Regions from separate parts of the Vibrio maritimus genome, predicted to be linked through region 2. Evidence: predicted binding sites of a transcription regulator. Region 2 holds the regulator's gene; each other region holds the start of a gene.
The links. The regulator CRP, encoded in region 2, controls carbon source genes, mostly activating them, when cyclic AMP is high. The targets are predictions, from matches to a motif close to TGTGANNNNNNTCACA.
Positions count from the first base shown of each region.

Region 1: a site for CRP is predicted at 7,160-7,175, ahead of LY387_RS19445 (glycogen/starch/alpha-glucan phosphorylase). Genes of this name have one in related genera too.
Region 3: a site for CRP is predicted at 5,282-5,297, ahead of nagE (N-acetylglucosamine-specific PTS transporter subunit IIBC). Genes of this name have one in related genera too.

Region 1 covers NZ_CP090439.1:646,959-656,813, reverse strand. Annotated here, with positions in the region: gene phnD (phosphonate ABC transporter substrate-binding protein) at 1-713, shown strand, start outside; gene phnE (phosphonate ABC transporter, permease protein PhnE) at 775-1,650, shown strand; gene phnE (phosphonate ABC transporter, permease protein PhnE) at 1,647-2,516, shown strand; gene LY387_RS19460 (Qnr family pentapeptide repeat protein) at 2,832-3,482, shown strand; gene LY387_RS19455 (hypothetical protein) at 3,559-4,035, shown strand; gene malT (HTH-type transcriptional regulator MalT) at 4,101-6,809, opposite strand; gene LY387_RS19445 (glycogen/starch/alpha-glucan phosphorylase) at 7,351-9,804, shown strand.
Region 2 covers NZ_CP090438.1:289,137-298,991, forward strand. Annotated here, with positions in the region: gene LY387_RS01310 (aminodeoxychorismate/anthranilate synthase component II) at 1-453, shown strand, start outside; gene LY387_RS01315 (aspartate aminotransferase family protein) at 835-2,046, shown strand; gene astA (arginine N-succinyltransferase) at 2,128-3,147, shown strand; gene astD (succinylglutamate-semialdehyde dehydrogenase) at 3,250-4,716, shown strand; gene LY387_RS01330 (DUF1338 domain-containing protein) at 4,727-5,518, shown strand; gene crp (cAMP-activated global transcriptional regulator CRP) at 5,591-6,223, opposite strand; gene LY387_RS01340 (phosphoribulokinase) at 6,467-7,336, opposite strand; gene LY387_RS01345 (YheU family protein) at 7,464-7,676, opposite strand; gene LY387_RS01350 (hydrolase) at 7,750-8,727, opposite strand; gene LY387_RS01355 (PLP-dependent aminotransferase family protein) at 8,724-9,855, opposite strand, start outside.
Region 3 covers NZ_CP090439.1:971,054-980,908, forward strand. Annotated here, with positions in the region: gene LY387_RS20755 (cellulose-binding domain-containing protein) at 1-868, shown strand, start outside; gene cfa (cyclopropane fatty acyl phospholipid synthase) at 1,308-2,450, opposite strand; gene LY387_RS20765 (hypothetical protein) at 2,870-3,613, shown strand; gene nagE (N-acetylglucosamine-specific PTS transporter subunit IIBC) at 3,749-5,206, opposite strand; gene LY387_RS20775 (universal stress protein) at 5,758-6,189, shown strand; gene LY387_RS20780 (hypothetical protein) at 6,823-7,524, opposite strand; gene LY387_RS20785 (hypothetical protein) at 7,572-8,210, opposite strand; gene asrC (sulfite reductase subunit C) at 8,320-9,321, opposite strand; gene asrB (anaerobic sulfite reductase subunit AsrB) at 9,331-9,855, opposite strand, start outside.

The DNA.
Region 1 (9,855 bases), on a different replicon from region 2:
TTCAAGGTCTTTTGGGTGAAAAAATCGACTTGGTTATTAACATGTCGCCAAAGTCATACGCTGAGATCTATCTTAATGACCCAGAAGCGGTAGAGCTAGTTGGTATCACGGTTGATAACACAGATAACTCGCGCGGTTACCACTCGGTTATCTTGGTTCAAGAAGATAGCCCATATCAGTCGATTGAAGATCTTAAGGGTAAGGTGTTCTCGTTTGCCGATCCAAACTCTACTTCAGGCTTTTTGATTCCAAATAACCAGCTAGAGCAAACGCTAGGCGGCAATATGGACAACCAGTTCAACGGCTTCTTCAGCTCAGTTAACTTCTCTGGTGGTCACGAACAAGACATCGTTGGCGTACTGAACGGCCAGTTTGATGCCGCAGTAACTTGGTCTTCTATGGTTGGTGATGCGAGCAAAGGCTACAGTGCTGGCGCACTGCTTCGCTACATGGATCATGATGCAGAGCTAATGAACAAGATTCGTATCATTTGGGAATCACCACTTATCGCAAACGGTCCTACGATTGTGAGCAACCGTCTAGACCCGAAATTCAAAGACGACCTAGTGGCGGCGGTGAAGAAGCTAGATCGTGAAAACAACGACTGCTTTAGCAAAGCTGCGGGTGGCTCTCTTCACCTAGAAGAGACCAGCGTTGCTGAATACCAATCGATCATCGATCTGGTAAAAGCGACTAAGTTTGCTCAGCGCTAATCTCCTCTGTTAATCAAGCTGGTTGTTCGCAGCCAGCTTTGCTACTTCTACGGTTTACTCCATGCAGTTCGAACAATACTATCAACAGGTTCGCCGTAAGCAGAAAATGGACGCTCTTATGTGGTCTTCTCTGTTTATGTTGCTCTATTTGCTTTCTGGTCACTACGCTGAGTTCAGCCTGTCGACCATCATCCGTAATGCTCCAGCGTTATTTGATTACATCTACGACACTATTCCAAATTTGTCATGGGACGTTCTTTTCGCCAGTCGAGATGAAAACGGACGCGCCGTGCCAGGCTCGCTCATCTACTGGGGTTATCGACTACACATCCAGATCCCGCTGTTATGGGAAACCATTAATGTTGCGATTGCCGCCACCTTAGTGTCTTCTGTGATTGCGATTGTGTTGGCATTCTTAGCTGCCAGTAACAGCTATGCGCCTGCGCCTGTTCGCTTTGGTATCCGTTCTTTTGTGGCGTTTCTGCGCACAATGCCAGAGTTAGCTTGGGCGGTGATGTTCGTGATGGCTTATGGTGTAGGTACATTTCCCGGCTTCGTAGCCCTGACGCTTCATACTATTGGCAGCTTGACTAAGCTGTTCTATGAGTCGATCGAGACGGTTTCCGACAAACCGATTCGAGGGCTGACTGCATCTGGTGCAAGACCTATCCAACGCATTCGATTTGCATTCTGGCCACAGGTTAAACCGACGGTACTTTCCTATGTGTTCCTGAGATTTGAGATTAACTTCCGCTCGTCGACCATTCTTGGTTTAGTTGGCGCGGGAGGTATCGGACAGGAGCTAATGACAAACATTAGTCTGGGACGCAACGACCAAGTCAGTATTACGCTGCTTTTAATCATCCTGGTGGTGGCCATTATAGATACCACGTCTGGCGTACTGAGGAAGAAAGTGATCAATGGAGACAGCCAATGACTGAAATGACCCTTGAGCAAATCAAACAAGAAAACAAAGCCATTTTTGATAAACAGCGTCGTTACTTAATGGTCGTTGCCGCGAGTGTCGCTGCGGTTGTTCTCTATTATTTGGTGTTTTTCCACTTCTTTGGTGTGTCGTCTCAGCAATTTGAGATGGGTAACAGCAAGATCATGAGCTACTTCTTACACATGTTTGTGTGGCGCGACTTCTGGGATTGGCCATTTGGTTACTACTTCAAACAAATTGGTATCACGCTGGCGATCGTGTTTGGTGGTACGCTAACGGCCTCGTTGGTTGCTCTGCCACTGTCATTCCTAGCAGCTCGAAATGTGATGACAGGACCGTTTCGACTGATTGCGATCATGATGCGCCGTATCTTTGATGTTTTGCGTGGTATCGATATGGCGATATGGGGGATGATCTTTGTTCGTGCAGTGGGTCTTGGCCCACTTGCTGGTGTGATGGCGGTGTTTATCCAGGATCTAGGTCTGTTTGGTAAACTCTACGCAGAAAGCCACGAAGCGGCTGATAAAAAGCCATCACGCGGCTTAACAGCAATGGGTGCCAATAACCTGCAGAAACATCGATTTGGTATCTTTACTCAATCGTTTCCGACTTTCTTGGCGTTGAGCCTGTATCAGCTAGAGTCAAATACTCGCTCGGCTGCGGTTCTTGGCTTTGTAGGTGCTGGTGGTATTGGTCTGGTCTATGCTGAGAACATGCGACTATGGAACTGGGATGTGGTGACCTTTATCACCCTAGTGCTTGTCGCCATTATCATGGGACTAGATAAGGTCTCTAGCGTCCTAAGACAAAAATACATAGTGGGTGAAAACATCGCCCTGTACACCCCGACTAAATAAGCTTTTGGGCGCTGACGTCAAGGTGTTAGTTTCAAGGTGTTAGTTTCAAGGTACTAATTTCAAAGCCAGCAACGTGACATGCTGGCTTTGTGATTATTGGAGAGGTGACCTCCTGTAAGCCTCTTTAGCGCTTAAAACTTTTTTCATCATCTGAGCGCCCGCTCAATCAAAAATACCCCCTAAAAGTGGCCGAATGACCCCTTAAGATGGCGATTTTTGGGTGTCTTAAGCTGCTGTTTTTAAAGGTTTTGTTTTTGTCGATTCCAATGTCGTCAGATGCTAGTCTTCAACCATACGAACTAGAAGACAAAAGCTATGAAAGACAAAATTTTTGAACACCATGATTTCAGCCATCACGATCTCTCTGGGGAAATTTTCGAGAACTGCCAATTCTACCAGTGTGACTTTTCTCGCGCCGACCTCTCAGAAGCTCGCTTTGAGCGCTGCAAGTTTATTGAACCCTTGGATTTAGAGGGGTGTCATTTTCAATACACCAATTTGAAAGATGCCAGCTTTAAGTACCGTCAGATGGCGATGTGCAATTTTGAAGGGGCGGACTGCTTTGGCATCGAGTTTAGAGAGTGTGACCTGAAGGGTGCAAACTTTGCGAGAGCACGCTTTGCCAACCAAGTGAGTCATACCATGTACTTCTGCTCGGCTTACATCACCGGATGCAACCTGTCCTACACCAATTTCGAGCGCATCATCATTGAGAAATGTGACTTGTTTGAGAATCGTTGGATAGGTGCAAACTTGCAAGGCGCGTCTTTTCGCGAATCGGATTTGAGTCGCGGCGTTTTTTCTTCTGATGCTTGGTCACAGTACCGTTTTCAAGGCGCTGATTTATGCCATGTAGAACTTGAAGGATTGGACCCAAGACGGGTTGATCTGACCGGTGTTAAGATTTGTGATTGGCAGCAGGCACAGCTATTAGAACCACTAGGCTTAATTGTGATGCCTGCCTAAATTGGACGATGTTTTCGCAGGAGAAAACAAGAGATTCACTACAATTTATAAAATATAGTCAACACAAGGATGTGTCATGAATAAAACCATGGTCTTGGGGCTAACTGCAGCGCTGCTGGTCGGTTGTGGAGAACCGAAGAGCCAGCAAGAGAACCGTTTGGCGATTACACAGCAAAATGTGTCGGGCGCTTGGCAGTGTGATTACAAGCTGACTGACATTAAAACTAAAGTGCATGTAGCTTACGGTAATAATGGTGAGTTTAGCGGACGGGTATTCTTGAATTTTCCTATAGCGACGGGTAAAGGTGCTGCTCGAGTAGAGCTGATCACCAGTGGTCACTGGTCATTGCAAGGGTCGACGATAACGGAAGAGTTTGAAGTGCTGGCATTGGACAGCACCAGTTCATCTGGGCATGAACTCTCAGAAACAATAGAGAAGGAATTAAACGATATTCACCTGCTTAGCACAGAGGTTTCAGTATTAACGGAGAGTTCTATGGTCCTTGTTGATGCGAAGGGAGAGGAGACACGCTGTCATCGTAGGCAAGTCTAGAAAAATAAAAAACGCCCAGTAAAAAATACTGGGCGTTTGCTTTTGTGGTTTGTGTTTGATTAGGATTAGTACCCCATCAACTGCAGCAAGTTCTCAGCAGTGCTGATTGCCTCTTTACGATTGGCAATGTTGAGCTTTTGATACAGGTTACGAATGTGAGTCTTAATCGTTGTGCCTGCTACATCCAGTTCTTGAGCAATCTGTTCATTGCTAAAACCAGAGTATATCAAACCAAGAACCTGCCACTCACGCTGGGTTAGCGGGCTAGTACGTACTAACTCAGGGATGTTCGGGTGGTTGACCAGCTTTTCAACAAACTCTTCGTTAAAGTGCACTGAGCGACTACGCTGAGTGGTGTTGATGTCTTTCATCAGCAATTGAGCGCGGTGACGCTCGAGATCACCCAAGTCAGACTTTGAAACCAAGTTAGCAAGCAAGTGGCCAATGGTAGCGCCATCAATGAGGAAGTTACCGATCATGCCTGTCTGGTTAGTAAGTACTAACGCTTCTTTCAGGAGTTCTTTCGCTTTCTCTTCGTTACGGTTGTGGACGTTGAGAATCGCTTCGACGATAAGGTTGCGATTACGATCAGTGACGAGCTGATGCTGTTTCGCTTCTTTATCGAGGAAGTCGAGCGTAACCTGAGCTTGCTCATACTGACCAAGGTTTATTTGCGCTCTGGCAATGTTACGCCACTGCAACTGTGAGAAGTGGTTACACGCTTCTTCTGGTCTAGTCGCGGTTTCTAGCCACTGCTCAATCGATTCAATGTCGTTTCTCGCTTGCCAGTATAGAAGCAGTGATAGAGATGCGTTCGCGGTCCAATCAACGTGGTAAGTCGATTGCTTCATTAGGTGCTGTATCTGCTCAATGACTTTTGAAGCTTTGTCTAGCTCACCTCGACCAATCGCGATGCGTGCAATCATAGAGTAGCTGTGTAGGTGTTTACTTGGGTCGATGTTACCTAGCACATCGATGCCCTTATACGCACACTCTTCCGCTTCATCTAGGCGGTTCCAACACCAGAGTACTTGCGCACGCACTCGAAGCAAGAACTCGTGCATAGGTACTTGATGCAGTTGTTGTTCTTCAATCAGTTTGAAGGCACTTTCTTGGATCTCAAAAGCCGCTTGAACATAGCCTTGTGCGATCAGGATTTCACTTTGCTGCAACTGAGCCCATAGCGCCTGATGGTAGACATGGTATTGCCTCGCTAGTTTCTCAGTTTGCTGCATCATTGACAGCGCACGGCTGAGGTTGCCGATCACGTGGTTAACCTCACCGACGACAGAGGTCGCCACAATTCGGCTGCGATACTCAGAATGATCTAGCTCACTTAGCGCGAGTTCTGCAAGCTCAATCGCCTTATCAGGAGAGTTCTGGTTAATAGCAACTTGTGCGCGTAACGCGTGGAACTCGCCTTCCTCTTTTGCCGTTAGTTTGACTTGGCGATCCGCCATTTCAGCGTCGGCCTTGGCAATCAGTTCACCAACGTCGTTGTATCTGTGCTGACTTTGAGCAAGCCAAGCTTGCAGCATACACAGCTTAGGTTGGCTGTAGAGCTGGTCAGCAGAGAGTACATCAATCGCGTCTTCAAGCGTTGCCAGTTCACCGTGGTTGAACATCTTCCAACCAAACTCAAGCAGTATTTCAGCCACTAAGTCGTTGTTATTCGCCAAGCGAGCGTGTCGAAGCGCTTGATGTGGCACTTTTTGCTGCAGCCATGCGTTTGCGGCTGCTAGATGCAACTCATTTTCTTGCTGAGGAATACGCGCTTTACGCTCATGAGATAAGAACTCTGCAAATAGGTTGTGGAACCTAAACCAGTTGTTCTCACCTTCAAGCGGGTAAATAAATAAACCAAAGCGGTTGAGCGATTCGATCATACTAAGCGCGTCGTCACGTTTGGTCAGTGCGGTGACCAAGCTGTCGTTAAAGTGATCGAGTACTGAACACTGCATCAGGAAGTGGCGAGTCTCTTTATCAAGAAGGTCGAAGACCTCTTCAACGAGGTAGTCCCAAAGGTGTGCATGGTTGAACTGAGACATAGTTTCTACTGACTGCGCCAGGGTGCGTTTTTGATGCTGGGCCTGCAATGCAAAAAGCTGCAGAGCAGAAGGCCAACCCTCAACATAGGTGCGCAGTGAGTTAGCGGTCTCATTATCAATTTCACTGGCCAGTCGCTGACTAAAGAAACGCGTTGTTTCTTCGGTATCGAACGCTAAAAGCTCATTGCCAATTTCAATCATCAGATCGCGTACGCGCAAATTCGCCGTCCCCAGCGGCGGATTTCCACGACTTGTCACCACGAGCGTGATGTTATCTGGCATGTGCTTAAGGAAGAAGCGCATTGCTTCATGAATTTCTTCGTCAGTAATCAGATGGTAGTCATCTAAGACGATGTAACACTCGTGGTGATAGCTAGTCAGCTCGGCAAACACTTCGCTAAAGAGAGAATGCAGCGATGAGAACTGTCGACGTTCTGCCAGCTTTTGTGCGTTAGGACAGGTGTTGTTGGTGGCCTTGTTGATGGCCTGCAGCAAGTAGTTAACGAAACGGAACGGATCATTGTCGCTTTCGTCGATGCTGTACCAACCTACATGTGGTTTATCCGATAGCCATTGCGCGGCCATAGTCGTTTTACCGTAACCTGCAGGCGAGCGAAAAAGAACGAGTTTATAAAAGGGAGCCTGTGCAAGCAGATCTAATACTCGAGGGCGAACGATGGCGTTGTGCAAGCGGCCTGGTCGAGTCAGTTTTGAAGGAATCCACATAAGATATTTCCTACTAATTATTGTTTCTACTCCTCAAGGAGGAGGGAGCGTTTACCACAGCTTTATAGAGCAGCCTCGATGTTATGAAACAGTAGGTTATACAGTGTTTGATCGAGCGCTAGATTTTAATTATTGCGTGTCCCACACCCCAACTACGCCTCATATATGTGAAGTTCGTCACTTATTGGTACGCATTCGAAAGGGTATTGGTCAGCCATGTATACAAAATTTCAGATTTTTTGGGGGCTTTTTTACGGCTAACTGTGATCTCAACAGCAATTTTTGTATTTAGTCACCGATGCGATAGTAAATGTTTCTTCGATAGCGCTTAGATTAAAAACTGAGCTTGGCGTGATCGCTATCACCAGAAAAAACCGAATCCAATATCGGAATGGGACATCGATCACTTAGTGAAGGGGAGTACGCCCCCTACGCCCTCCTCACTCATCCTTCAGGGAGTCGGACTTAGGAGGATGTTTATGGATACGTCACCATGCACGATATGTGACAGATGGATAAAACTTGAAAGTGAGATTTCGTAATGAAACCTGCGCAACAGAAAAAATTTGATAAAGCTTCTTTCCAAGAAAGTGTTAAGAAACACCTATCAGCAACTTACGCAACGACAGTAGAAACTGCGACTGAACGTCAGTGGTATCTAGCAATGGGTCGTGCGCTTGCTGAGCTAACGACTTTTGACCTGCTTGAAACTGAAGCAGATGAGCGCATCAAGAGCGCAAAAAGCGTTAACTACCTATCTCTAGAATTCCTAATCGGTCGTCTAACCGGTAACAACCTAATCAGCATGGGTCTTTACGATCAAGTAACTGACGCAATGGCTGAGCTAGGTCACAACCTAACTGACCTTCTAGAAGAAGAGCGTGACCCATCACTAGGTAACGGTGGTCTAGGTCGTCTAGCAGCATGTTTCATGGATTCATGTGCCGCTCAAGAATTCCCAACTGTAGGCTACGGTCTTCACTACGAATACGGTCTATTCAAGCAATCTTTCGAAGATGGTCGTCAAAAAGAAGCACCAGATGCATGGCGCGGTGTTGAAGGCTACCCATGGGAAGTAGCTCGTCCAGAACTCGCACAAGAGATTGGTTTCTTTGGTCACGTTGAAGTTGTAAACGTAGGTGGCAAAGAAGTTCGTAAGTGGGTTCCAGGCATGACGGTTAAAGCAATGCCTTGGGATCTACCCATTGTTGGTTACGAATCTGACACTGTATACCCGTTACGTCTTTGGGAATGTCAAGCAATCGCACCATTCTCTTTAGAAAGCTTCAACAACGGTGACTACTTCGAAGCACAGCACGCGCTAATCGATGCGGGTAACATTACTAAGGTTCTATACCCGAACGACAACCACGAGAAAGGTAAGACACTGCGTCTAATGCAGCAGTACTTCCACTCAGCTGCGTCTGTACGCGATATTCTGCGTCGTCACGAGGCTGCAGGTTACACACTGGCGGATCTTCCTAAGCAAGAAACTATTCAGCTTAACGACACGCACCCAACGATCGCTATTCCTGAACTAATGCGCATCCTTCTTGATGAGAAAGGTTTGAGCTGGGATGACGCGTGGGCGATTTCTTCTAAGACTTTCGCATATACAAACCACACACTACTTCCAGAAGCACTAGAGACTTGGTCTGAGTCGCTAATCCAGCGTCTACTTCCACGTCACATGGAAATCATCTTTGAAATCAACCACCGCTTCCTACAAGAAGTACGTGCAATGTGGCCTGGCGACGGTGAGAAGCAAGCGAAGCTTTCTATCATCCAAGAAGGTTTCCACCGCATGGTTCGTATGGCTAACCTATGTGTTATCGGTTCATACGCAGTAAACGGTGTAGCAGCACTTCACTCTGAGCTAGTGAAAGCAGACCTATTCCCTGAGTTCCATGAGATGTACCCAACTCGTCTACACAACGTAACGAACGGTATCACGCCACGTCGTTGGTTGAAGTTCTGTAACCCAGGTCTTTCTAAGCTAATTACTGAAAAAGTGGGCCCAGAATGGCCAGCGAAACTAGAGCAGCTAGAAGGCATTGCTGAATACGCAACAGACGCGAAATTCCAAAAAGAATTCATGGCTGTAAAGAAAGAAAACAAACAGCGTCTAGCTGATTGGGTTCTGGAAAACATGGGCATCGAGTTAGACACAAATGCTATCTTTGATGTGATGATCAAGCGTCTGCACGAGTACAAGCGTCAGCAGCTAGATTTGCTACACGTGTTGTCTCTATACCACCGCCTATTGAATGACCCAACATTTGATATGGCTCCACGTGTTGTCTTCTTCGGTTCTAAAGCGGCACCTGGCTACCACCTAGCGAAAGAGATCATCTTTGCGATTAACAAGGTTGCTGAGAAAGTAAACAACGACCCACGCCTAGGCGGTAAGCTGAAAGTGGTATTCATCCCTGACTACCGTGTAAGCATGGCTGAAATGTTGATTCCAGCTGCTGACGTTTCTCAGCAAATCTCTATGGCAGGTAAAGAAGCATCAGGTACGGGTAACATGAAGATGGCTCTTAACGGCGCACTTACTATCGGTACGATGGATGGTGCTAACGTTGAGATCCGTGAAGAAGTCGGTGACGAGAACATCTACATCTTCGGTCTTGATGTTGATGGTGTGAAACGCACGCAAGCTGCAGGTTACAACCCATACGACTACTACAACGCTGACCCACTATTGAAAGCATCTCTAGACCTACTACTAGGTGATGAGTTCACTCCAGGTCAACCAGGTCTACTACGTGCAACGTACGACAGCCTACTTGACGGTGGTGACCCATACCTATGTCTAGCAGACTTCGCATCTTACGTGAAAGCGCACGAAGACATGAGCAAACAGTACCAAGACCAAGCTGGTTGGGCTAAGAAAGCGATTCTTAACACCGCATTGGTTGGTAAGTTCACATCAGACCGCTCAATTCGCGATTACGTGAACAACATTTGGAAACTAGAATCAGTTTCTCGTTAATAAATAAAATTAAGGTACCTCAGTTCCTTTAGGGACAGAGGTACCTTGGCT
Region 2 (9,855 bases):
CCTTCCCACTTGGTGATTTCCCCCGGCCCTTGCACGCCCAATGAAGCAGGGATCTCGCTTGAGGTGATCAAACACTTTGCTGGCAAATTACCACTGCTTGGCGTCTGCTTAGGTCATCAGGCGATTGCACAGGTGTTTGGTGGCGAGGTGGTACGCGCAAGGCAAGTGATGCACGGCAAGACATCACCGATTCGACACACGGATCAGAGTGTGTTCTCAGGACTCAACAATCCCCTCACCGTGACGCGTTACCACTCGCTCATTGTTGATCGTGACAGTCTACCTGATTGCTTTGAAGTGACCGCTTGGACCGAGCTTGAGAATGGTGAGTTCGACGAAATCATGGGGTATCGTCATAAGAGCCTCAACATCCACGCAGTGCAATTCCACCCAGAATCCATCAAGACTGAGCAAGGGCACGAGCTTTTGCGTAACTTCTTGTTGCAGAAATAGTCGATCTAGATCACCTTTTTTTGTTTTCTTATCTCTCATAAGTTTAACTTATGGGATTGCAAAATTATTCGCATTTACTGATGTATGGCGAGTGGAAACCTTGCGTGAGAACTTTCTTTGTCCCCTTGTCAAAAAACACTTCATTCAAATTCATTTATGGTGCATAAATAGTCATAAGGCAATATTGAATTCGGCGCAAAGTGCGCCTAAAAAGTATTTTTCACTATTGCTATGGTTAAATAATTGTAAATACAATGCTGCATCTGTGGAAAGGCGATAGAAAATGTTCTTCCGCTAATGGAAAGAGAAGGTTCCCCTAAAGTAGCCTTGTTGAAGGCAAACCTCTTTTCACCCACGCGCAGTAATAAGAAGGAATGTGTTATGACAACGGAAAAAGCGGTAACTCGTGAGTGGTTCGATGAGGTAATGGTACCTTGTTATAACCCGATGGAGATGATTCCAGTTAAGGGCGAGGGTGCACGTGTTTGGGATCAGCAAGGTAACGAGTATATCGATTTTGCTGGTGGTATTGCGGTGAGCTGTCTGGGTCATTGCCACCCAGCTATGGTCAACGCCTTGACTGAACAAGCTAACAAAATTTGGCACCTAAGTAATGTAATGACCAATGAGCCAGCGCTGCGCCTTGCGAAGAAACTCACCGAAGTTAGCTTTGCTGAGCGTGTGTTCTTTGCCAACTCTGGTGCAGAAGCAAACGAGGCAGCGCTTAAGCTTGCTCGTCGTTGGGCAGCGGATGTACATGGTGCTGAAAAGTCAGAAATTATCGCCTTTAACCAAGGCTTCCACGGTCGTACCTTCTTTACGGTAACGGTGGGCGGTCAAGCAGCCTACTCTGATGGCTTTGGTCCTAAGCCTGGTGACGTGACACACATTCCTTACAACGATATCGCTGCGCTTGAAGCGAAAATGTCGGATAAAACCTGTGCGGTCATGATGGAGCCGCTACAAGGTGAGGGCGGTATTGTTTCTCCGCAACCTGAATTTGTTCAGGCCGTTCGTGAGCTTTGTGATAAGTACAATGTGCTGCTTATTTTTGATGAAGTTCAGACGGGTAACGGTCGTACTGGTCACTTCTACGCTTACCAAGGTCTTGGTATTACGCCTGACATTCTAAGCACGGCTAAATCATTAGGCGGCGGTTTCCCTATCGGTGCCATGTTAACGACAGAGAAGCTGGCAGCACACATGAAGGTAGGAACTCACGGTTCGACCTATGGTGGTAACCCGCTAGCATGTGCGGTAGCAGAAGCGGTCGTTGATGTAGTGTCTCGTAAAGATGTACTTGAAGGTGTTGCAGAGCGTGAAGCTTGGTTCCGTGAAGGTCTTGAGAAGATTAATGCCAAATACGGCATCTTTGGTGAGATCCGTGGTAAAGGCTTGCTACTTGGCGCTGCGCTTAACGAAGAGTGGCAAGGCCGCGCTCGTGATGTTCTGGTGGCTGCAGGTCAACAAGGTTTGATGGTGCTGGTTGCCGGTGCCAACGTGGTGCGTTTCACGCCATCACTGGTTATCACTCAGCAAGAAGTTGAAGAAGGATTAGCTAAGCTAGACAAGGCCATTGGCACACTAGTTTAAGCAGACAGCCGAGAAAACGGCTATTTGATGCTCTCTCGGATTTGGATGTTCCGAGAGAGTCTGCGTCAGGAGGGATTATTGATGCTTGTTGTTCGTCCTATCTCTATATCTGATTACGATGCACTGCATACTTGCGCCGTAGAATCAGGTCACGGTTTTACTTCTCTTCCCGTTAATGAAGAGCTACTGACAAACCGAATTACCCACTCTGAATACAGCTTTGCGAAGCAAGATGTCACATCGCCTACCGACGAAGGCTACCTGATGGTTGGTTTCGATACGGAAACTGGCGAAGTCGCAGGGACAACGGGTATTGAAGGTGCGATTGGTTGGGATGTTCCTTTTTACTCTTATCACATCAGTACTGTGGTGCACTCATCACCGAAGCTGAATGTGAATAACGTGGTGAAGCTACTGACGTTTGGTAATAACTACACGGGGTGTAGCGAGATCTGTACCTTGTTCTTGCGTCCGGAGTTTCGTGGTGGTTTGAATGGTCGCCTGATGTCTAAGTGCCGATTCTTGATGATGGCAGAGCACCCAGAACGTTTCTCAAAGACCATTTTTGCTGAGATGCGTGGTGTGTCGGATGCAGAGGGTAACTCTCCGTTTTGGAAGTGGCTTCAAGAACACTTCTTCTCTATCGACTTTACCTTAGCCGACTATCTAACTGGTATTGGTAAGAAAGGCTTTATTGCCGATTTAATGCCAAAACTGCCGATTTACATCAACCTACTGAGCAAAGAGGCTCAAGAGGTTATCGGTCAGGTGCATGAGAACACGCGCCCGGCGTTGAAACTGCTTGAGAACGAAGGTTTTACCTGTCGTAACTATGTCGACATTTTCGATGCGGGTCCAACCGTGGAATGTGACCTTCGCAATATCCAAGCGGTGCGCGATTCATTCCGTGCCAAGGTATCGGTATCTGAGCATACCAGCTCGCAAGACTACCTGATTGCTAACACCTCATTTGAGCACTTCCGCGCAACGGCAGCTAAAGCCGCGTTTGATGCGGAATCTGGCACCGTATTGCTGTCTCCTGAAGCGGCCGATGCACTCAATGTTGCTGAGGGCGATATGGTTCGCATGTTGGCGCAATAGGCATTTAGCGCGTCGCTACATCAGTAGCAATAAGACAAATCGCAATAAGCATAAGATGGCCGCCAATAGCGGCCACATTTCAAAGACCAAAGGAATTTCACTATGTCTCAACAAACTCAATGGATCTCGGGTAACTGGGTGGCAGGTCTCGGTGATGCGTTTCAGTCACTGTCGCCATACGACAATAACATCATCTGGGAAGGTCAATCGGCGACACCTGAGCAGGTAGAGCAGGCGGTATCTTCTGCTCGTAAAGCGTTTGTTGAGTGGAAAAAAAGACCGTTCGCTGAGCGTGAGGCTATTGTGCTGGCGTTTGCCGACAAGGTTAAAGAGCGTAGTGAAGAGATCGCCATTGCGATTGCCAAAGAAACCGGTAAGCCGCTGTGGGAAACGCGCACTGAAGCGGGTGCAATGGCCGGTAAGATTGCCATTTCGATTCGTGCCTACCACCAACGTACTGGCGAGAGCCAACGCGAAGCTGCTGGAAACCAAATTGTCCTCCGTCACAGGCCCCTTGGTGTTATGGCAGTGTTTGGCCCTTATAACTTCCCTGGTCACTTACCGAATGGTCATATCGTACCGGCCTTATTGGCAGGGAACACGGTAGTCTTTAAGCCTTCAGAGCAAACACCACTGGTGGGTGAAATCGCGATGAAAATTTGGGAAGAGGTGGGATTGCCTGCCGGTGTCATTAACCTGGTTCAAGGTGGTAAAGAAACCGGTATTGCTCTTGCTGATTCAAAGGGCATCGATGGCGTGTTGTTTACGGGTAGTGCCAATACAGGTCATATTCTTCATCGTCAATTTGCGGGCCAACCTGGCAAGATGCTGGCGCTTGAGATGGGTGGTAACAACCCACTTGTTGTCAGTGAAGCGTTTGGTGATGTGGATGCAGCGGTGTACACCATTTTGCAATCGGCCTACATCAGTGCTGGACAGCGTTGTACCTGCGCACGACGCCTTTATGTGCCATTTGGTGAAAAAGGTGATCAATTAGTAGAAAGCTTAGTGTCAGCCATTAAGAAGATTCGCATTGATGAGCCGTTTGCAGAGCCTGCACCATTTATGGGACCACAGATCTCAGAGCAGGCCGCAGACCATATTATTGCAGCGCAGGCTGAACTGGTGAAGCTAGGCGGTAAGAGCTTAGTCGAAGCAAAACGCTTGAATGCGGCGTTCGTGACCCCAGCACTACTAGATGCGACAGATATCGCTGAGCTTCCTGATGAAGAGTACTTTGGGCCGCTGCTACAACTGTTACGCTACGAGACCCTAGAGCAAGCGGTAGAACTGGCTAACGACACTCGATTTGGTCTATCGGCAGGTCTTATCTCAGAGCGCGATGAGGAGTGGCAATACTTCACAGACCACATCCGAGCAGGCATTGTAAACCGTAATCGTCAGCTAACCGGCGCGAGCGGTGATGCGCCGTTTGGTGGTCCGGGCGCTTCTGGCAACCTTCGCCCAAGTGCGTTCTACGCAGCGGATTACTGCGCTTACCCTATGGCATCGATGGAAGGCGATAACACCGTTCTTCCTGCGACGCTGAGCCCTGGCATTGAACTATAAGGATCTGGATATGACTGTTGACGCGTTATTTGGCCATTTGTGGCAAGACTACATTACTCGCTTATGTCCTTCAGCTCACAAGGTTCATGACTTGCTGAGAGAAGATGAGTCGCTCATCAATGACCATATTGCTCTGCGAACCTTTAATGTTGCACCGCTGGGTATCGACACGCTGGCTAAGCCGTTTCTAGACCTTGGTTACGAGGTGAGTGGCCATTACGATTTTGAATCCAAAAAGCTGACCGCGATTCACCTAGAACATAGCAATGCTTTGCTTCCTAAGGTGTTTATCAGTGAATTGCGAGTAGAAGAGTGCTCTAAATCGCTACAAGATATCGTGGCCAAGCTAGTGGCTCAGGTGGACAGCGCTAAGCTATCTTCTGCTGAGTTTTTATATGGTGGCCGCTTGTGGGATCTAAGCTATCAAGACTTCCAAACACTGGCGCAAGAAAGTGAGTACGCTTCATGGCTTGCCGCTCATGGTTATGGCGCGAATCACTTTACGGTGAGCGTGAACCAGCTTGATCGCTTTGCCGAGGTCGTTGGCGTAAACCAGCACCTTCGTGATGCAGGGTTTGCGATAAATGAATCAGGTGGTGAGGTAAAAGGCTCACCAGAGGTTCTTTTGGAGCAATCCTCGACGATGGCAGACAAAGTGTCCGTGGCATTTACTGATGGTGATCAGGTGATTCCTGGTGGATTCTATGAGTTTGCTAAGCGCTATCAGTTAGCCGATGGCAGTTACTATCAAGGCTTTGTTGCTGCTTCGGCGGACAAAATTTTTGAGAGTACGCATCAGTAGTCTCCAAAAATACCAAACCCCAAAAACAAAAAAGCCACCCGAAGGTGGCTTTTTAAATCTTGCGACGCGCTCTTAACGAGTACCGTAAACCACGATAGTCTTACCGTGTGCAGAAATTAGGTTCTGCTCTTCTAGCATCTTAAGAATACGACCTACTGTTTCACGAGAACAACCAACGATTTGGCCAATCTCTTGACGAGTGATCTTGATTTGCATGCCGTCTGGGTGAGTCATTGCATCTGGTTGTTTCGCTAGGTTTAGTAGCGTCTGTGCAATACGACCCGTTACGTCTAGGAACGCTAGGTCACCTACTTTTTGGCTAGTCACTTGTAGACGACTTGCCATCTGAGCAGATAAGCGCATTAGAATGTCTGGGTTAACTTGGATAAGCTGACGGAACTTCTTGAATGAGATTTCCGCAACTTCACAAGGTGATTTTGCTCGTACCCATGCTGTACGTTCTTGGTCTTCTTCGAACAGGCCTAGTTCACCAATGAAGTCACCTTGGTTAAGGTAAGACAAGATCATCTCTTTGCCTTCTTCATCTTTGATAAGTACCGCTACAGAACCTTTTACGATGTAGTAAAGCGTCTCTGCTTTCTCGCCCGCGTGGATAAGCGTGCTCTTCGATGGATACTTGTGAATGTGGCAGTGTGAAAGGAACCACTCTAACGTTGGGTCGGTTTGAGGTTTACCTAGAACCATATATCTTACTTCCTCTGCAGGGTATGCTTGCTGCTTTCCATATTTGTTAGCAAGCCCGTTTGTTAAGACTTACTAGCATAAAAGCACTTTGAAGATGGCGCAAGCGATCTTCTGTTTCAAAGAAATAGTATCCTTTTTTGCGCCACTTTTCTTGATTTTAATCGTGTCATAAGCCCATTTATCTATACAAAACTGTGCACATGATCACGGTATAAAAAATCATCGAGATTCGGCTCACAAAACCTAACCTATTTTGCCAGTTTCTATGAGCTGTTGAAGTATTGGCCTGACGATTAATTCCATCGCAAAACTCATCTTACCCCCAGGGACCACTATGGTGTTGTGGCGAGACATAAATGAGCCATCAATCATAGCGAGCAGGTAAGGGAAGTCGACATTCTTGATACCACGTAGGCGAATCACCACAAAGCTCTCATCCAAGCTCGGAATGCCTTTGGCGTTGAGCGGGTTGGAGGTATCGACGGTGGGTACACGCTGGAAGTTGATGTGAGTACGCGAAAACTGTGGCGTGATATAGCTTAAGTAGTCATCCATTGAACGAACAATCGAATCGGTGACCGCTTCTCTTGAGTGACCGCGATCGCGGGTATCTCGCACGAACTTTTGAATCCACTCAAGGTTAACGATAGGCACCATGCCAATCAGCAAGTCAACGTGCTGAGCGGCATTCACATCACCGTCGACGACGCCGCCATGCAGGCCTTCGTAAAATAGTACATCGCTATTTTCTGGCAGGTCTTGCCACGGGGTAAAGGTGCCTGGCATTTGGTTGTAGGGTACGGCTTCATCAAAGGTATGCAGGTAGCGGCGAAACTGCCCCGTACCATTTTGCCCATAGTTGCGAAAAAACTCTTCTAGGGCTGGGAAATCGTTGGCTTGAGGACCAAAGTAACTGATGTGTTTGCCTTGCTCTTTTGCCTTGCGGATCTCGATATCCATCTCTGGACGCGTAAAACGGTGAAAACTGTCACCTTCAATAAACGCAGGCTTGATGCTCATCATGTTGAACATCTTGCGGAATGCTTCTGACGTTGTTGTCGTTCCAGCTCCAGAGGAGCCCGTTACAGCAATGATCGGGTGTTTTGCTGACATAACACTTCCTGTGTATTTGTAATTGTCGTTATAAATTTGCTAACTCACATAAGGAGTTAGACCTTATGGGCCAATTTCAGTTCAATAGCCTTTCAATATAGCAGCTACTTACGTCGCTACCGAAAAATTACAGCGCGCGACGAGATTTAATGTCGACGGTCTCGTGCAGCTCAGAGAACACGATGACGGCTTCACCGCTCTCGAGTTGGCTGCGAACATGGCGAACCTTGTCGTCTAGCGACACCTCCGACTCACCATAGTCGGTGCCCTCGCGCAGCACGAACTCTTTAATAAGGTTATCCAGCGTATCTGCGTCAATTTGTTGCCATGGGATGATCATAAATACCTCTCAATTCTATGACCGCAGGATTATACCACTGCTGATTCACAAATGGTGTGGTTGCTCTTTTTGGCTAATCAATCAGATGCTGGTAGTAACTTGGCAGGGTCTCTTCTAGCCAAAAACGCGGGCGCCTGAGACTGCCAGTCATAAAACCGACATGACCACCTCGCTCAAGCAATTGGTAGTCGATATGGTTGGGAAGTGTAAAGGTTGGAATGACCTCGTGTGTCATAAAGGGGTCATCCTTGGCATGAATAAACTGGGTCGGTACCGTGATTTCTCGTAGGCGAGGTAGACCAGAGCAGCGCTGATAATAGTCATCGGCACCTTTGAATCCATGCAGAGGTGCAGTGATCAAATCATCGAACTCGTAGAGTTTTTTCATGTTCTTGATGCGCTCTTCGGTCAGCCCGAGAACTTCACTCAGTAGATGAAGTTTGTTAAGCGCATTCTTTTTCATTGAGCTGAGCAGGTAAGAGCGATAGACCTTAGAGAAGCCTTGTTCTATACGTCTCGCGCACGCTGCGAGGTCGAGCGGGGCAGAGATGACGGTCGCACCATTCAGCTTAGTATCATTACCATAGTGAGCAAGATAGTTGGTGAGCATATTGCCGCCAAGGGAAACGCCTATGGCAACCTTTTTACTATTTGGGTAACGATGATCCAAAAGCTCAATGAACTGTCTTGCGTCACCAATCTCACCGGAATGATAAGCCCTGGCAAGTCGATTCGGATTCGGCCCACAGCCGCGAAAGTGCATCATGACGGACAGCCAGCCCTGCTTAGCAAAGGCGTGCATCAGTCCATTGGCATAGGGGCTGTAAAAGCAGCCTTCTAAGCCATGGAATAGAATAAACACAGGCTTGCCTTGGGCACTTTTTCCATGGGGATCTTCACTCCATGCCAACTCGACAAAATCCCCATCTGGGGTGTCGAGCGTTTCCCAAATTGGCTCAAACAAAGCTTTGCGGCGCACAAAGCGTGGGATAAGCGTTTGGATGTGTGGATTGGCTAGCCCTTTGGCGGCGATAAAGTGTTTGCTGCTCATAACGTAAATTCACTTACGGGATTGGATTGTAGTAATGTTTTTAAAGTATCTACGCCTAATTGTAGCTGTTCGATCGTTTGAGGTGAGCTAAGCGACAGACGCACCGCAGGCGCGACGGAACCGCCAGGAGGTGCGAACAGCTCACCTGATTTGACGATAACGCCTTGCTCTGCCGCTCTGCTGACAAACTCACTCAGTCGCCAGTGCTCAGGTAGAGTTAGCCAAACATGAAACCCACCTTGCTGGTAACGAAGGTTAAACTCGCTCAGTGCGTCTACTGCAACAGCGATGCGCTTTTTCATCTCATTGTGAATGATGTTGAGGTTACGCTCGGCATCACCTGAGGTCAGCATCTCACAGGTTAGGGCAGTGAGCAGCGGGCTTATCATCCAGCTATGGTTTTGCAGTGTCATCACGAGGTGCTGATACAGCTTTTCTGGAGCGCTCATATAACCCACTCGCAAACCCGGTGCGAGACACTTTGAGAAAGCACCAATATGGATAACCCGCTCAGGCGCGAAGTTCACCATGGGCGCAGGGGCTTTTTCTAGCAGCAGGCCGTTTATTTCATCTTCAATCACGTAGACATCATAGGACTCACAGATACGCAAGATATCGCGGCGGCGCTCTTCAGGCATAATGGCGGTGGTTGGGTTTTGAAGTGTGGGTGTTAAGTAGATAAAACGCGGAGAGTAGCGTTGGCAGCAAACCTCTAGAGACTCTGGCGTGATGCCGAACTCATCCATATCTACGCCCTTGAGCGTCAACTGATTCTGACGCGCCAAGCTAATCACGCCAGGGTAGGTGTACTTTTCGACTAAGACGGTATCGCCTGCGCGAGTGAAGGTGTCGAGCACCATTTGAATCGCATGCTGAGCGCCTGAACTGAACAACATCCTATGTGCGGCGAGCTTGATGCCTTTTTCATTGAGCCATTTAGCGACAATGCTGCGGTGTGCATCAAGTCCAGCGGGTGGCTGATAAAGCATCAATTGGTTGAGGTGCGAGTTCGAGCTTGAGATGCGCTGCATGGCTTGTTTTAGCATATCGCCTCTGTCGAGCAGAGGCGGAATGTTATAGCCAAAATTCATTTCGCCTTGTGCCACTGTGCTTTGCTCGAACACCCAG
Region 3 (9,855 bases), on a different replicon from region 2:
CTACCCAATGACGGCAAGTTGTGGACAGCTAGGTCAAAAATACGCGGACTATGGTATGGACCCAGTGACAGGTGTTGATCACCCTTATTCTTGTCCTCGAGATCCTAAGATGGAAGTCAGTGCGCTGACCAATGCGAAATGGTACGGGGCTCCAGCACCTATTTTTGCGGCTCCAGACTCGGTGCTCGCAGAAAAAGGCTTATTGGTGAATGGCAACGTTGGTCGCTGGACTAATGATGGTCACTGTATGGAAGTACCTGCAACAGTTGATGGCTCAAAGCAAGTTTGGGAGCGAGCGGACTGTAAAGTTTACGAAGGTCAAAAGGCAGGTAAGTTCATTTGGGATGGCAGCGATACTACTGGAACGGTTGAAGGCTGTGGTTGGTGGGGACGTGGTGTTATTCAAACCACTGGTCGCCAAAACTTCGGTACGCTCAACCACTTTATGGGGCGCTCTCATGTGGATCCAGAGACCGTCGGTACGACAGTCAATGGTGTTGTCGTGGAAGCGCCGCCGGCAAACCCTCTCTATGCTGACCTTGATTTCTGTTCAAACCCTGGCTTGATCTGTAGTTCAGAGGAGAATCGTGAAATCAAATGGATAGCAGGTCTGTTCTACTGGGTTTCTTCAGTACAAACCTACAATGATGAAGGTGGTCCTTATGCGGCTTGGAACTATCATACTGAGCTGAAGAAATACGTGGATGGCGGACTGCAAGGCACTGAGTTTATTGATGCAGTGTCAGGTATTGTTAACCGCGGTTGCCCAGATAGCACGTGTCCTGTGAGCGGTGAGGTACACGCAGTGAAAGAGCGACAAGATAACTTTAAGCTTGTATTGCAAACGCTGGGGCTAAATCCACAATAACGAATCAGTAGCTATATTCGTAAAGCGAAAAGGCTTCCACACTAGGGTTTGCTAGCGGGAAGCCTTTTTACATGATGTTATTCGTGGTTTAGAACCTAGTTTTATTGCGACTCGCACTATAAACGGGTGAGTAGTAGACATTGCAACAGTATTGGCATTGGTACTTTTTGGTGTACTTATGGGTGAAATACTTCTCTAACAGGGTCTTTTGGGCAGGCAAGTAACCGTTTTTCTTATGGCATATTGGGCACTGCTTCATCGCGTTTGTAGGCATTGGTTTGTCGCTCTCTAGCAAGGCAGTGGAGTACTAAACTCCGCGTCGTTTTCGAGAAGAGCTGCCTTCCTAGAGGTGCAAACTGATTATTTGAGGACTCCGCTAGTGCATGTTATGCACCCGGCTACGCTAATGCACGCTCTAAGAAGACAGGTTTGGTTAACATTATGAAGCGCGCGCACATTCTAATTTATGCGTACCAACTTTACTTAATACCATTTGCCAGACACTTAAATGTCGACATCTAAATGCTCCTGCACAACTGAGTAAATAATATTTCCACATGCGATAGAACATATTACTCTGTTCTAGTGAACCAGAATTATAGGCTTTATCGAAATTTTTATACCAAGCGACAAGCGTTTTATCGTAGTCTTCACCAATATTGTGTAGGTCTTCTAAATTAAACATCGGCTCCATGGCGGAACTAAGCTGACAAAGTGATGGGATTTCGCCATTAGGAAAAATGTATTTATTGATCCAAGGGTCAGTTGTTGTCGTTGTTTCAAATGAACCAATATTGTGTAGTAAGAACAAACCATCTTCTTTCATGAATGTGTTGGCGACCTTAAAAAACTCTCGATAGTTCTTGGCACCGACGTGTTCAATCATTCCAACGGAGACGACACGGTCATAAGTTTCTTTAGGTTGGTATTCGCGATAATCCTGAAGGATGAAATTGACATCCAACCCTTTGCTTTCGGCGATCACTTGACCTGCTTTTGCTTGCTCTTTCGATAGCGTTAGACCATCACAAATAACGCCATATTTCTCAGCCGCATAGTTCATTAAACTACCCCAGCCACAGCCGATATCGAGCACCCTCATACCTGGATCAAGACCGATTTTACGGCAGATCAGATCCAGCTTTTTTTCCTGAGCTTCATCGAGTGTAGATGCGTCTTTCCAATACGCACAAGTATACGTCATGCGCTTGTCTAGCATAGCTTCATAGAGATCATTTCCGATATCGTAATGAAAGCTAATGTCTTTTTTGCTTTGGCAAATACTTTGAGGGTTAAACAACTTCTTCACTTTTGCTTTGCCAATCTTGCTACCCAAAGCAAGCTTCAATCCTGTACTTAACTTGCTCTCAAGGTCATTCGACATTACTCGAGAAATCATCTCCGCAATATCTTGGCATTCCCACCATCCTTCCATGTAGGTTTCACCCAATCCCAGCGACCCATCGCAGATGACTCGGTCAAACATTTTTTCGTCCTTGACCTTAATATCCCACGGACGATCGCCATTTAGACAGATATCCGCAGAGCTTAAGAGTTTTTCAAAAATACGATATTCATTCAGTGCCATTACACTACTCCTCGGTGACTACTGACCGACAATATGCATTCATTGTTATATATTTTTTGTTTGTCGGTTTGAGTAAAAGTTAGCAATTAGAAATAAAGCGCTCACTGATGTGAGAATGAATACGCTAATATGCTAACTTTTATGGCGTGAGTCTAATATTTGTAATGTGGCTATAAAATCAATTTTTGTTTAACTGTTGTTTTACCGAGTTTAACATCAAGTATTGTTTTTAAATTCTAATAAAATCCTTTACTGTCATTATTTTTAAAATTAGTCTTCTTAAACATTCCAATAGATTATATCGAATAGATGAGCTCTTTATTGCCGTTAGAAACGGCTATTTACTTTGTTTCTAACAACATACAGGAGTATTCATTGAAATTGCTGAAGATGTAAAAGCAGAGGAGAGTGAGATGTTCGAACAGTTACAAGACGCATTGGATGAGTTTGAGCAGCAGCGTGAAGTATTAGAATCATTACAGCTCAAACTCTTAGAGCGAAGCTGCGAGCTTGACCATGCCCATACCAAAATTCAATCTTTAGAGCGTAAGCTCGCGAGATCAGAAGTAGATCCAGCAGAAACGGACCACAAGCTGAGTGAACAACTGAAGCAGTTAAAGATAAAAATTTCCAATCTTGAAGAAGAAGTGAAGTCGTTAAAAGGAGGCAGTAACCCTAAGAAGCTTAAAGAGCAGATAGCGCGATTGAAGGAAAAGAATAAGGCATTAACCAAAGGAAACGGGCTGCTTAAGATTCAGAGTCAGGACTATCGCAAGGAAATGAATGGACTGAGAAGAGATCTTAAAAACCAGCTCATCACGCGAACGCAGCTGGCTATGACTCATGCTTACACCGATAGTGGACATGAGCTCTGGATGATTCCAACAAAATTAGGTATTGATAGGGGGAAAGGGGTAGAGCGTATTATTGCCTTGCTGCACTTAGCACCGAACGGAATTGGTTACCTAGTGACAGTAATGAATGGAGAGATCAACTTAGACGAAGAAGTGGCGGGACGCGGCTTGCCAGCAATGCCAAAGCGCATGTATGCACATGCCGAGAAGTGGTTATCGAAAGTGGAGTCTCAACACTACAATGTAACTGAGCAAGACCTGATGACAATTGGAGGTTTCACAGATTTGGATGGAGATCGCTAAGTTGTTCCCATTAAGGGGCATAGAGACGAGAAAAGGCCACGATCGTGGCCTTTTTGTTAGGTTTGTTCGGCAGAACGGTGACTAATCGCTTTTCGAGAACATAGGGGGAACTCTAGCCGAACAAAATTCTTAAAATTAGTGTTTGTGGATCTGCTTCATTGCTGTCGCAACTTTGTCTACTTTGCCCACTCCAACAATAACCTGTACCGTAGTTTCGCCCATTACAACCACACCAGCAGCCCCCAGTTTTTTCAGTTCATCGCTGTTTACTGCTTTGGAATCTTTCAATTGAAGGCGCAGACGAGTGATGCAGTTGTCGATGGAAACAATATTGTCATCGCCACCAAGGAACTTGATGTACTGTGCTGCGAGTTGTTCGTCACTTGATTCATTTTCTTCACCCATAACTTCGCCGCGGCCCAATGTTTTTAGATTGAACTTAGCGATTGCAAAGCGGAAAACAAAGTAATAAACCACTGCAAAAACAGCACCTTGTACTATAAGCATATACCATTGTGTTGCAAGTGGATTACGCGTGCCTAGGACAAAGTCGACGAAGCCAGCAGAGAAGCCAAATCCTGACATCCAACCCATCTGCGCTGCAAACCATAAACTGATACCAGTAAGTACCGCGTGAATCAGGTAAAGAGCAGGTGCAAGGAACATAAACGAGAACTCTAGCGGCTCTGTGATCCCGGTAAAGAACGAGGCAGCGCCTGCTGCAAGCATGACAGAAAAGACTTTAGAGCGGTTGACTTTGTCAGCCGAGTGATAGATTGCAAGTGCGGCAGCAGGCAGACCGAACATCATGATCGGGAAGAAACCTGCCTGATACATACCTGTGACTCCAGGTGTTGCAGTACCATTGGCGATTGACTGAGCGCCACCAAGGAAATTTGGAATATCGTTGATTCCTACAACATCAAACCAAAATACCGGGTACAAAGCGTGGTGCATACCGACAGATAAGAATAGACGGTTAAGGAAGCCAAATAGGCCTGCACCAACCGGTCCCATGCCTTGTAACGTTGTGCCAAGTTTGAGTAAACCAGCAAACACTGGCGGCCAAACTGCCATTAGAACAAACGCGAGTACCATGCCTGCTAGAGAGGTCAGGATAGGAACAAGACGCTTACCCGAAAAGAAAGCCAGGAACTTGGGAAGCTCGACATGTGAGGTACGGTTGTATATCTCTGCTGAGATAATACCAACCACAATGCCTACAAATTGGTTTGCTACTTTATCAAAAGCCATGTTGACATCCTCTACAGGAATGCCTTTAAGCTGTGCAATTACACCTTTACCTAGCAACGTGGTAACGACAAGCCACATGATGAAACCTGATAGCGCTGCAGAGCCGTTTTTGCCTTTGGATAAACCAAACGCTACACCAACCGCAAAGATCACAGCCATGTTGTCGATGATCGCAGCACCTGACTTTATTAAGAACGCAGCAAGAACGCTGTTTGCCCCCCAACCCGTTGGGTCAAGCCAATAACCGATACCCATGAGTATCGCAGCCGCTGGTAGTGTGGCGACTGGAACCATGAGTGATTTACCCACATTTTGTAAATACCCTAGCATTGTATTCATCTCCGATAGATAGCCTTAAATTTCGAACGAATCCTACGCCTTTAAATTTGCGTCGCAAAATAACTATGTTGTGATTGTGGGTTTTGTCACTTTTATAAATAAAAAAGTTAATATGGGGTCGTTAGTTATTGAATTTAAATTATGTATACAATACCATTTATAGTGTTAGATAATGATGTGAATTTAATTTCACCTATTTTTCTTCGATAACCCCCCCCAATCGCTAATCTAGCTAAACATCAGTCAGTAATTATTTATCTTCTCCCTTTCAAAGACTAAATATTACTTATTAACGTTTAGCTTGTCTGAACGAGGGTTGATTTTGTTTTGATATTAATTCATAACACTTAAATTTATAATTATTACTATTAGAGATTAGGTAGAGAAATCGAGTTCGGCGTTTTGAGCGATGCTGTACTCGTTTTTGATGGGGCGAATATAGGTATTACCTCAGTGATTGTTAAGCTAACTCGCGTTATGCCTTTTGCCCCATCCTCCTAAGATTGCCACTATTTTCCTAGCGAAAGCTATCTTCTATAAAGGAAGTCATTATGGGATATAAAAATATTATGGTTGCAGTTGGTTTTGATAACCAAGCACAAGCTTTGCTCCAAAAAGCTGAATCTGTAGCCAGCCATTACCCAGGTGCGACACTAAGTATTATTCATGTCGATATGAATGTGGCTGAGTTCTATCAAGGCGCTGTTGGTCTTGATCTGAAAGCCTATGATAGCACTGACCATCAAGAGTCGGTGCATGAGATGAAGCACCTTATCGAGACTATGAGCATGCCGATCAGTAAGCATTTGCTTTATGCAGGTAGTGTAGAAAATGAAATCGTCGCTGCGATTGAAACCAATGATATTGACTTACTGATTATGGGTCATCATAGAACGAATGCATTTACCCAAATGTTCTCTGAGACAGAGTCACTGGTACGTATGATGCCGTGTGACGTGATGTTGGTTAGGTTAGACAAATAGTCAATTAATCAGAACGCACTGTTAAATATATCAAGACATATAATAGGGCGTATTGTGTTAATATGAATATATTGACTGTCGTGAGACATGCAGGGCAAAATCAGAAATAAAAACTAATTGAATTGGCCGACCCTCAAAGTGTTACTTGTATTTCATTTGTCTCTAAAAAAGACATGGAAGATTAGTCATCCAAGGAGATTTATTTCTACGGATTAAAACGTAGTGTTGAGAATATAGGTTGAGGGCGGCCACTTTTAATTGCCAACCAGTCTTACTCTTGCAAATTAAAGGTTGGTATATGTATAGTTTTTACTAATGGTGCTGAAAACCCAATCATAAAAATATGCGGCAATGGACACCCTGTCGGTTTTGCTGACGTTTCCGACAGGTGCCGCATTCTTCTTATTTATTTTCTTCTTGCTAATTAATTTTCTTCACATAGTTCGTGTAAATCTATACCTTTATTTTTTCTAGGCTAAATCTTATTATTTTATTACCGAGTAAGACATTAAATCTTCGTGTGTGAGTTGGTTTTGTTTGAACTGTACTCGGTAGCAACGGCCAGTGGAGTTTTTGTTTCTTTCTCCATCTGGTCGTTGTTTTATCTAACGTGATATCAACTTAGCGAGTAAGCTATCGAAACTGACTCACTGCTTTGTTGGCTTTAGTGCGAATATCTAGGCTGAGTTTTGAAGCAAGATCCTTCGAGACTCCCATAGATTCAAAATAGCTCGGAGTTAAAAGACTCTGCATGTCGTGATGTGAGACCAAGGCTTGTGTGAGTTTTTCACTGTCACCTTGTTGATTCTGCATGAACCACTCATAAAAGGTGGCTTTGTGGTTGATTTCCATGTCGTATTTGTTGATGAATCTGCGGATCATTTCTAATGCTTCGTCAATGTCGCATGTTTTGATGGAAGAGGTGAGAGACCACTCTATGTCACCATCCTGATGCTCCGTTAACCCCATGAGTGGACTGGAATCGATCGTGTAGTCATAGCTATGCTCTTCAAAGCGTTCACAGTATTTCTGAAACTCAACAAAGTCTGTAGAGAGTTCTGATGCCAAGGTTTCTTTTCCAATATATCTAGCGATATAAATGAGACGATCAAGGTTTATTCCATGAGCAGTTGAGCAGCGACTGTTGTTTGCAAAGTGCATGATGGTTGAAATACCGCTATTAAAAGTCAAACGGTGGGATTCAACAAAAAAGTTAAATCCATACTCGTTGATGATCGTTGTAATTTCAGGGCTTCGATTACATACCTTGCTGTATACTCCCCACTTATAGTGCAGTAATTTGGCTCTTTCTTTAATCTCTTCGAATGTGTTCATAGTGGTTTCTCCAAATAAGAAAAAACCGCCATTAGGCGGCTCAAGGTTTAGAGTTTGATTGCCATCGCTTCGTGCTCAGAAACGCCCATGGCATCGAGTCGGTCTTCTTCTAAAATGTGCTCTGCAGCACGCGCAATTTTCAGTGAACGAATGAGCATGTCACCGCAGTATTTTGGATTACAAAAAATTGCATCATATGAGGTGTGGGGTATATGAAGTGCTGACTCATAGGCGTTCATGTAGTCATTAATCAATCCAAGCAATGTTTCAATGGGCAAGTAAACACTCTCAAGTAAGTCAGAGTGCTCTTGGTTGATAGCGTGCTTCATATCGATGTGGGCAATTCGCCCTTCAGCAAAAGACATCAGGGTTTCTGAGCAAACAGACGCGATATGCTGACAGCGCTGGTCGAGGCGTTCACCTAATTCATGATGTCCCGACTGTCTTGCAAGGAATACAAGTTGCTCGAGATCTTGTGACTCTTTTTTAGGGCTAGTGTCGGTTAATTTGAATAACGAGCTCAGTATGTCTTTGAGAAAAAGATTCTGGGTAGTTGAGAAAAAATTGATACCGCTGTTGGCAAGTAGTTCCGTGGTTGGTTCATCGACGGCAAACACGTCTCTAAAGGTAATCCACATAAAGTTAGCGTGTAGCACTTCGGTTTTTAGTTTTTTATAGATATCCAATGGATGCCTCCAGTGACGGATGATATATAGCTAGATTGTGAAGTTTGAGGGGAGTAAGCCGCCTTGAAAGGCGGCTTGTATGAACGTGACGTCAATGGGTTGTCGTTACTTACTTAACGTGCATATTGGCAACGTACTCGTCTTCAGCCCAGTACATGCGCTCTGCTACCATGGCCCCTGGGTTGAGCTCGACGTCACGCAGTACACGCTCTTTAAAACGCATGTAGCCTCCCTTGTCGATTAGGTGGCCCATGTGGAGGTATTTCGGGACCCCTTTCAGCATCTCTTTTTCGAACTCAAACAGGTTTTCAAGTACTTGATGAAGAACATCTTCAGTTACCCAGTTGAGGAAAACTTTGCCGACACGAGGTGTCTTCTTAGAGGTGCGTCCCCCAAGCTTAACCATATAGAGTTGTTTGGGATCTCGCTGCCAAGCAAGTGTTGGACAGGCAAGTACACACTCGCCGCAACCGATGCATTTACTCTCTTCTTTCACCGCCTTTCCATTCTCAATCGATAAACAATTGACCGCGTGATGAGAGCAAGCGCTGACACAAGCACCGCAGCCAATACAGCGCTCTGGCGTAAAGTTAATTTTGGCGATACCTAGAATGCCGAAGTCTGACATATTCGCTTTAGCGCAATCGTTAGGGCATCCTGCAGTGACGATTTTTAGGTGGTACTTGTTTGGGTAGACATGATGCTCTAGTCGCTGTGCTAACCCTGTTGTATCTGTGTTGGCTTTTTGGCAGATTTGACTGCCCTGACATGCGACGATATTACGTCCACCAATGCTCTGGTAGCCCGCTTCTAGATCCTCAACCTCAACGCCACAAATATCCTGAGTAATGTCTTTGATAAAAGGCTTGAGGGCTTTATTGACCTTGGGAATATCTTGATAGCGAATACCTGGCATTGCGAGTTTTTGACGGGTTGTTAGGTGAATGATGCCGTTCCCGTATTTCTCTGCGATTTCTTGTGCCGTTGAGAGTAAGTAGGCGGGCATAATGCCGCCCGGTATACGAACACTGATCATGCATTCGCCGCGCACTTTCGAAAGACGATAGTCTGCGTCTGCCCGCATTTTGATGATATCTACATCCAAACTCATAGTTTTCTCCTAGTCGACCATTGATTTCGCTTCGTCATATCGAAATACCGGTCCATCAATACACACGTAGTTTTTACCAATGCGACAATGACCACATTTACCCACTGCACAAGCCATCCTGCGTTCATAATCGACCCAGATTTGCTCTTCGCGCAAACCAAGTTCAAGGAAGGCTTGAACGACGAATTTGATCATGATTGGCGGTCCAACTACGATGAGCTGTACGTCTTGCATATCGGTTAGGTCTAGGGAGTCGATATATTTGGTGACAAGACCAGTTTGATAGAAGGGGTTACTTGACTCTTCATCGAGTGTGCAGGTGAGGTTGATCGCTTTGTCCCAATCTTTCATCTCATCTTTATAAAGCACAGCTTGATCATTTTTGTAGCCAACGACGACGTCCATGGCTTTGACAAGTTGACGATTCTCACTGAAATGGTTAATTAACCCCTTAACAGGCGCCACCCCAGTGCCACCGGCAAGTACTATTAAGTGCTTATCGTGGTACTTATCCATAGGGTAGCCGTTACCATG